2 regions of the Pseudomonas sp. LjRoot277 genome follow, and region 2 is predicted to be linked to the other one. Evidence: predicted binding sites of a transcription regulator. Region 2 holds the regulator's gene; the other holds the start of a gene.
What was found. Region 2 encodes sigma-54, which starts transcription at its own class of promoters, with help from an activator protein. Its sites were predicted from a motif close to ANTGGCATNNANNTTGCTNT; they were not measured.
Positions count from the first base shown of each region.

Region 1 (4,422 bases), 4.0 Mb from region 2:
CAGGCCGCTACGCAGATCAACGAACAGACCCTGAGCTTCCTGCCGCGCCTGCTGGTGATGCTGGTGACGTTGATCGTCGCCGGTCCATGGCTGGTGCAGACCTTCATGGAATACATCCTGCAGTTGTACGGCAGTATTCCTCAGGTCATCGGCTAAACCATGTCGCTGCTCCAACTGACCGATACCCAGATCAGTACCTGGGTGGCGACGTTCATGCTGCCGCTGTTTCGCGTCGGCGCCTTGCTGATGGTCATGCCGGTGTTCGGCACGACCCTGGTGCCCACGCGAGTGCGCCTTTATTTCGCCCTGGCGATTACGTTGGTCATCGCTCCCGGCCTGCCGCCGATGCCGCCGGTCAATGCGCTGGACTTGAGCGGGCTGCTGCTGATTGCCGAGCAGATCCTCGTCGGTGCAGTGCTGGGGTTCTCTTTGCAGTTGTTCTTCCAGGCCTTTGTGGTCGCGGGGCAGATTGTCTCCATCCAGATGGGCATGGGCTTCGCTTCGATGGTCGACCCTACCAACGGCGTGTCGGTGGCCGTGATCGGGCAGTTCTTCACCATGCTGGTGACGCTGTTGTTCCTGTCCATGAACGGCCATCTGGTGGTGTTCGAAGTCCTCACTGAAAGCTTCACTACGCTGCCGGTCGGTAGCGGGTTGATGGTCAATCATTTCTGGGAACTGGCCGGCAAGCTCGGCTGGGTTCTCGGTGCCGCGCTGTTGCTGGTGTTGCCGGCGATTACTGCGTTGCTGGTGGTCAACATTGCCTTTGGCGTGATGACCCGGGCTGCGCCGCAGTTGAACATCTTTTCTATCGGCTTTCCGCTGACGCTGGTGCTTGGGCTATTCATCGTCTGGGTCGGGCTGGCGGACATTATCAATCAGTATCAACCGCTGGCCTCCGAGGCCTTGCAGTTGTTACGCGAACTGGCACGGGCGCGCTGAGTCATGGCTGAGAGCGAAAGCGGTCAGGACAAAACAGAAGACCCCACCGAGAAGCGCAAGAAGGACTCTCGCGAGAAGGGCGAGATCGCGCGCTCCAAAGAGCTCAACACGCTGGCGATCATGTTGGCGGGTTCCGGTGCGCTGCTGATTTTCGGCGGGGCGCTGGCGCAAGACTTGATGGAATTGATGCGGCAGAATTTCTCCCTGTCGCGTGAAGTCATTCTCGATCAGCGCTCCATGAGCACTTACCTGTTGAGTTCAGGGCTGACGGCCTTGCTGGCGATTCAGCCGATCATGATCACCCTGGTGCTGGCAGCGTTGATCGGGCCGATTTCCCTTGGTGGATGGCTATTCGCAGCGGGTTCCCTGGCACCGAAATTCAGTCGGATGAACCCTGCCGCCGGCCTCAAGCGAATGTTTTCGTTCAAGGCGGTGGCGGAGTTGCTTAAGGCGTTTGCGAAGTTTTTGATCATCCTGGCTGTGGCCCTGCAGGTGTTATCGTCAGACATCGATGACCTGATACGCATCGCCCACGAACCGTTGGAGCTGGCCGTCATTCACTGCCTGCAGGTGGTGGGCTGGAGTACGTTATGGATGTCTTGCGGGCTGATCGTTATTGCCGCGGTGGACGTACCGGTGCAGCTTTGGGAAAGCCACAAGAAACTGCTGATGACCAAGCAGGAAGTGCGTGACGAGCATAAAGATCAGGAAGGGAAGCCAGAGGTTAAACAACGGATCCGTCAGCTGCAGCGCGAAATGTCCCAGCGCCGGATGATGGCGGCGATCCCCGACGCCGATGTGGTCATCACCAACCCGACCCACTACGCCGTAGCGCTCAAGTACGATCCGGACAAGGGTGGGGCGCCGATGCTGATCGCCAAGGGCAGCGACTTCCTGGCCTTGAAGATCCGTGAAATCGCTGTGGCCAACGAAGTGCTGCTGCTTGAGTCGCCGGCACTGGCGCGTTCGATTTACTACTCCACCGAGCTTGATCAGGAAATTCCCGGCGGGCTTTACCTTGCCGTCGCCCAAGTGCTCGCTTACGTCTACCAGATCCGCCAGCACCGCGCCGGCAAGGGCAAACGCCCGGATCCGCTCAAGGACGACCTGCCGATTCCGCCGGACCTGCGACGCGATTCCTGATTGCGCCTGTAGCAGCTGCCGAGCCTGCGAGGCTGCGTTCGAGCCGGGGTCGCGCTCGACCGAAGTCCTCGCAAAAGGTTTACGACTGCTGCGTCCGAATGCGGCCCAAACCGAACGCAGCCTCGCAGGCTCGACAGCTGCTACGAGACTCAATAGAACCCTCTATTCCCTGTCTCGGCAAAAGTTGGAAGGCTTCTTGCAATAGCGGCTCTGCGCCTGCTTCAGGCGTCAAAAAGTTTGCTTCAAGGGATGGGGAATACCGGTGGATCGCTCTCAGTTACTCAACAGTGCTCGCACAAACGTTGCCGACTTAAGTCGGGGCAATCTGGGTGTGCCGTTGTTGCTGCTGGTCATGCTGGCGATGATGATGTTGCCGGTGCCGCCGTTCCTGCTGGATGTGTTCTTCACGTTCAACATCGCGTTGTCGATTGTCGTCTTGCTGGTCTGTGTTTACGCGTTGCGGCCACTGGACTTTGCGGTGTTCCCGACCATTCTGCTGGTGGCGACGTTGCTGCGACTGGCGCTGAACGTGGCCTCCACGCGGGTGGTGATGCTCCACGGCCAGGACGGTCATGCCGCCGCCGGCAAGGTGATCCAGGCCTTCGGCGAGGTGGTGATCGGCGGTAACTACGTGGTCGGTATCGTCGTCTTCGCGATTTTGATGATCATCAACTTTGTCGTGGTGACCAAGGGTGCCGGGCGGATTTCCGAGGTGAGTGCGCGTTTCACCCTCGATGCGATGCCCGGTAAACAAATGGCCATCGACGCCGACTTGAACGCCGGCCTGATCGATCAGAACCAGGCCAAACTGCGCCGGATGGAAGTGGCCCAGGAAGCCGAGTTCTACGGTTCCATGGACGGTGCCAGCAAGTTCGTTCGCGGTGACGCCATTGCCGGCCTGCTGATTCTGTTCATCAACCTGATCGGCGGCATGGCAGTCGGTATCTTCCAGCACGGCATGACCTTCGGCGATGCCGGTCGGGTGTACGCCTTGTTGACCATCGGTGACGGTTTGGTGGCGCAATTGCCATCACTGCTTTTATCTACAGCTGCAGCGATCATGGTGACCCGTGCTTCCGGTTCGGAAGACATGGGCAAGCAGATCAATCGCCAGATGTTCGCCTCGCCCAAAGCGTTGGCCGTGGCGGCAGGTTTGATGGCAGTGATGGGCCTCGTGCCGGGCATGCCGCATTTCTCCTTTCTCAGCATGGCGGCCCTGGCGGCCGGCGGTGCGTACCTGTTCTGGAAGAAGCAGAACGTGGTCAAGGTTCAGGCCTTGCAAGAGGTCAAGCGTCAACAGGAACTGCTGCCATCACCGGCTCGCGCTCAGGAAACCAAAGAGCTTGGCTGGGACGACGTCACTCCGATCGACATGATCGGCCTGGAAGTCGGCTACCGGTTGATTCCGCTGGTGGACCGCAATCAGGGTGGTCAGTTGCTGGCGCGGATCAAGGGCGTGCGCAAGAAGCTGTCCCAGGACCTGGGCTTCCTGATGCCGACCGTGCATATCCGTGACAACCTCGACCTGGCGCCGAGTGCCTATCGCCTGACCCTGATGGGGGTGATCCTGGCTGAAGCGGAAATTTACCCGGACCGCGAACTGGCGATCAACCCGGGGCAGGTCTACGGTACGCTCAATGGCATTACCGCCAAAGATCCGGCTTTCGGTCTGGAGGCAGTCTGGATCGAAATCAGCCAGCGTGCCCAGGCACAATCCCTCGGTTATACCGTGGTCGATGCCAGTACAGTGGTGGCAACCCACTTGAACCAGATTTTGTACAAGCACTCGAGCGAGTTGATCGGTCACGAAGAAGTGCAACAACTCATGCAATTGTTGGCCAAAAGCTCGCCAAAACTGGCCGAAGAACTGGTGCCGGGTGTGGTGTCTCTGTCGCAGCTGCTCAAAGTATTGCAGGCATTGCTGGCCGAACAGGTGCCAGTACGGGACATTCGCAGCATTGCCGAAGCCATCGCGAACAATGCCAGCAAGAGTCAAGATACTGCCGCGCTGGTGGCCGCGGTGCGCGTCGGCGTATCCCGCGCAATCGTCCAAAGCATTGTAGGGACTGACTCCGAGCTACCAGTGATCACGCTGGAGCCAAGGTTGGAACAAATATTGCTCAATAGTCTTCAGAAGGCAGGACAAGGCTCGGAAGAGGGTGTTCTGCTGGAGCCAAGCATGGCTGAGAAACTGCAGCGCTCGTTGATCGATGCGGCGCAGCGTCAGGAAATGCAAGGTCAGCCGGTGATTCTGCTGGTAGCCGGTCCGGTTCGCGCGATGCTGTCGCGATTCGGCCGATTGGCAGTCCCGGGTTTGCATGTGTTGGCTTACCAGGA
Region 1 is NZ_CAXURI020000001.1:1,863,627-1,868,048, forward strand. It holds gene fliQ (flagellar biosynthesis protein FliQ) at 1-156, shown strand, start outside; gene fliR (flagellar biosynthetic protein FliR) at 160-942, shown strand; gene flhB (flagellar biosynthesis protein FlhB) at 946-2,085, shown strand; gene flhA (flagellar biosynthesis protein FlhA) at 2,348-4,422, shown strand, end outside.
Region 1: flhA (flagellar biosynthesis protein FlhA) is a predicted target of sigma-54. The motif match lies at 2,310-2,329, and genes of this name have one in related genera.

Region 2 (4,422 bases):
ACCCGCACCCCGACCGGCGACATCGACGTGGTGACTTCGGTGGGCAACCTCGCCTATTTCGAGCAACTGCAAACCCAGGGCGACACCAAGCCTGTTCAGGGCTGGGGAGTGACTATTCAGTACCACGCCTCGCAAAACCGCGTTGTGCTGATCGACAAGGCGAAAGTCATCGACAAGGACAACAACGTCACCCAAGGCGAGAAAATCGTCTACGACACGGTCAAAAAGCTTGCGAGCGCCGGTCGCGCGACGGGCAACAAGGTCACCGAGTCGCGTCCGCGCATCGACATGGTGATCCAGCCGAAGAAGAAAACCGACGAGCAAAAGGCCCAGTAATGGCAACTCTGAAAGCTCAGCATCTGGCCAAGAGCTACAAGAGCCGCCAGGTCGTGCGCGACGTCAGCCTGTCGATCGACAGCGGTCAGATCGTCGGCCTGCTGGGTCCCAACGGCGCCGGCAAGACCACCTGCTTTTACATGATTGTCGGCCTGGTACAGGCCGATCAGGGCCGCGTACTGATTGACGACCTGGATGTCAGCCACCAGCCTATGCACGGTCGTGCGAAGGCCGGCATCGGCTATCTTCCGCAAGAAGCATCGATCTTCCGCAAACTCTCGGTAGCCGACAACATAATGGCGATCCTCGAGACCCGCAAGGAACTCGACAAGGGCGGTCGTCGCAAAGAGCTGGAAAGCCTGTTGCAGGAATTCCACATCAGCCACATCCGCGACAATCTCGGCATGAGCCTGTCCGGTGGTGAACGCCGCCGCGTGGAAATCGCCCGGGCACTGGCCACCAACCCGAAATTCATCCTGCTCGACGAACCGTTCGCCGGCGTGGACCCGATTTCGGTGGGCGATATCAAACAGATCATCTATCACCTCAAGGCCAAGGGCATTGGCGTGCTGATCACTGACCACAACGTCCGTGAAACCCTGGATATCTGCGAAACCGCCTACATCGTCAATGATGGCCAGCTGATCGCCGAAGGTGACTCTGCCACCATCCTGGCCAACGACCTGGTCAAGGAAGTGTATCTGGGCCATGAGTTCCGCCTGTAAGCACTGAGGTGTCTGGCTGGTTGCTCGGGCGCTTGTCTCGATAAAAAATCAACATTTTTTTATTGTTACAGCGCTCTAGGCAAACGCTGCAGTTTCGGGCATATAATTTGCTTATGTTTGGCGCTCCGGCGCCCTGTAGTGGATGGCGCATGTGCGCCGGCGAATAAGGTGTTAAGCCCCTGCCATGAAACCATCGCTAGTCTTGAGAATGGGCCAGCAGCTGACGATGACACCGCAGCTGCAACAGGCCATCCGCCTGCTCCAATTGTCGACCCTGGACCTGCAACAGGAAATCCAGGAGGCCCTGGAGTCCAATCCGATGCTCGAACGCCAGGAAGAAGGCGACGACTTCGATAACGCCGACCCCTTGGCCGACAAAGCCGAACAGCAACCCAACGTCGACATTCAGGAACCCTCCTACCAGGAAACCGCCCCGACGGTTGATAACCTCGAGGAAGGCGACTGGAACGAGCGCATCCCCAACGAACTGCCCGTCGATACCGCGTGGGAAGACGTCTACCAGACCAGCGCCAGCAGCCTGCCGAGCAACGATGACGACGAGTGGGACTTCACCACCCGGACATCGGCCGGCGAAAGCCTGCAAAGCCATCTGTTGTGGCAACTGAACCTGGCCCCGATGTCCGACACCGATCGCCTGATCGCCGTGACCCTGATCGACTGCATCAACAATCAGGGCTACCTGGACGAAACCCTCGAGGAGATTCTCGAAGCCTTCGACCCGGAACTGGACATCGAACTGGACGAAATCGAAGCCGTCCTGCACCGCATCCAGCAATTCGAACCGGCCGGCATCGGCGCCCGCAACCTGGGCGAATGCCTGCTGCTGCAATTGCGCCAGTTGCCCGCCAAGACGCCTTGGCTGGTCGAGGCCAAACGCCTGGTCACCGATTACATCGACCTGCTCGGCAGCCGCGATTACAGCCAGCTGATGCGTCGCATGAAGCTCAAGGAAGACGAACTGCGCCAGGTGATTGAACTGGTGCAGAGCCTCAACCCGCGCCCAGGCTCGCAAATCGAGTCCAGCGAAGCCGAATACGTCGTTCCCGACGTGATCGTACGCAAGGACAACGAGCGCTGGCTGGTGGAGCTGAACCAGGAATCCGTGCCACGACTGCGGGTCAACGCTCAATACGCCGGTTTCGTACGCCGCGCCGACACCAGCGCCGACAACACCTTCATGCGCAATCAGTTGCAAGAGGCCCGCTGGTTCATCAAGAGCCTGCAAAGCCGCAACGAAACCCTGATGAAAGTCGCCACTCAGATCGTCGAGCATCAGCGCGGCTTTCTTGAATACGGCGACGAAGCCATGAAACCGCTGGTCCTGCATGACATCGCCGAAGCGGTGGGCATGCACGAGTCGACGATTTCACGGGTGACCACGCAGAAATTCATGCATACCCCACGGGGCATATATGAACTGAAATACTTTTTCTCCAGCCACGTCAGCACCTCCGAGGGCGGTGAATGCTCGTCCACGGCGATCCGCGCGATCATCAAAAAACTGGTTGCCGCGGAAAATCAGAAAAAGCCGTTGAGTGACAGCAAGATCGCTGGTTTACTGGAGGCACAAGGCATTCAGGTGGCTCGCCGCACCGTCGCCAAGTACCGCGAATCCCTCGGGATCGCGCCTTCGAGCGAACGTAAGCGGTTGATGTAGAGCCACGCCACAGCGTTCCAGTGGCAGGCATTTCTGCCTGCCGCTTTATGCACTGGCAACGAAGGAGAAGCTGTATGCAAGTCAACATCAGTGGACACCAACTGGAAGTGACCGAACCTCTTCGCACCTACATCGGCGAAAAACTCGAACGATTAGAGAGGCATTTCGACAAGATCACCAACGTGCAGGTCACGATGACGGTCGAAAAGCTCAAGCAGAAAATCGAAGCCACGCTGCATATTCCCGGCAATGAAGTGGTCGCAAACGCGGAGCATACCGATATGTACGCGGCGATCGACGCACTGACCGACAAGCTGGATAAACAACTCAAAAAGCATAAGGAAAAGACCCAAAGCCTCCTTCAGGGCGCGACCGGTCGTTAACACTCCCAACCCATGATCCGACTTGAAAGTATCCTGACCCCCGGCCGTTCCCTCGTGAACGTGCCGGGCGGCAGTAAAAAGAAAGCCCTCGAGCAAATTGCCAACCTTATCCACAAAGAAGTGCCGGATCTGGAGATGCAAGATGTCTTCGAGGCTCTGATTGCCCGTGAAAAACTCGGTTCAACCGGTTTTGGCAACGGCATCGCCATTCCCCACTGCCGCCTGAAGGGCTGTACCTCACCCATCAGCGCCCTGATGCACCTTGATGCACCCATAGATTTCGACGCCATCGACGGCGCCCCGGTTGACCTGCTGTTCGTTCTGCTGGTCCCGGAAGCCGCTACCGATGCGCACCTGGAGTTACTGCGCCAGATCGCCAGCATGCTCGACCGCAAGGAAGTGCGCGAAAAACTGCGCAGCGCCCCGAGCAATGAAGCCTTGTATCAGGTTGTCCTGGACGAGCAAAACGGTCATTAATCATGCGCTTGATCATCGTCAGTGGCCGCTCCGGCTCAGGTAAAAGTACCGCACTCGATGTTCTCGAGGACAACGGCTACTACTGCATCGACAACCTGCCCGCCGGTCTGTTGCCGGAACTGGCCGAACGCGCGTTGATTCACACCGAGCTGGCACAACCGCTGGTTGCCGTATCCATCGATGCGCGTAACTTGCCGAGTCATTTGTCGCGGTTTCCCGAACTGCTGGAAGAAGTGCGCAGCCGGCACATCCAGTGTGATGTGCTTTATCTGGACGCCGATGAAGAAACCTTGCTCAAACGTTTCTCGGAAACCCGCCGTCGTCACCCGCTAAGCAATGCCAATCGCTCGCTGGCCGAGGCCATCAACGATGAGACCGCCCTGCTCGGGCCGATTGCCGACCTCGCCGATCTCAAAGTAAACACCACCAACCTGAACCTGTATCAGCTGCGAGATACCATCAAGCTGCGCCTGCTTAACCAGCCGGAACCCGGTACGGCGTTTCTGGTGGAGTCTTTCGGCTTCAAGCGTGGCATGCCGGTTGACGCTGATCTGGTGTTCGACGTGCGCTGCCTGCCGAACCCTTACTGGAAACCAGAGTTGCGCGATCAATCCGGGCTTGACCAACCGGTTGCCGAGTACCTGGCGGCACAGCCGGACGTCGAAGAGATGTTCCAGGACATCTCCACCTACTTGCTCAAGTGGCTACCACGCTTTGCCGCCAGCAACCGCGCTTATGTCACCATTGCCATTGGCTGCACCGGCGGCCATCACCGCTCCGTCTACCTGACCGAACGTCTGGGCCAGGCCCTGCAAAAATCCCT
Region 2 is NZ_CAXURI020000001.1:5,860,171-5,864,592, forward strand. It holds gene lptA (lipopolysaccharide transport periplasmic protein LptA) at 1-336, shown strand, start outside; gene lptB (LPS export ABC transporter ATP-binding protein) at 336-1,061, shown strand; gene ACSQ87_RS27340 (RNA polymerase factor sigma-54) at 1,246-2,739, shown strand; gene hpf (ribosome hibernation-promoting factor, HPF/YfiA family) at 2,814-3,122, shown strand; gene ptsN (PTS IIA-like nitrogen regulatory protein PtsN) at 3,135-3,599, shown strand; gene rapZ (RNase adapter RapZ) at 3,602-4,422, shown strand, end outside.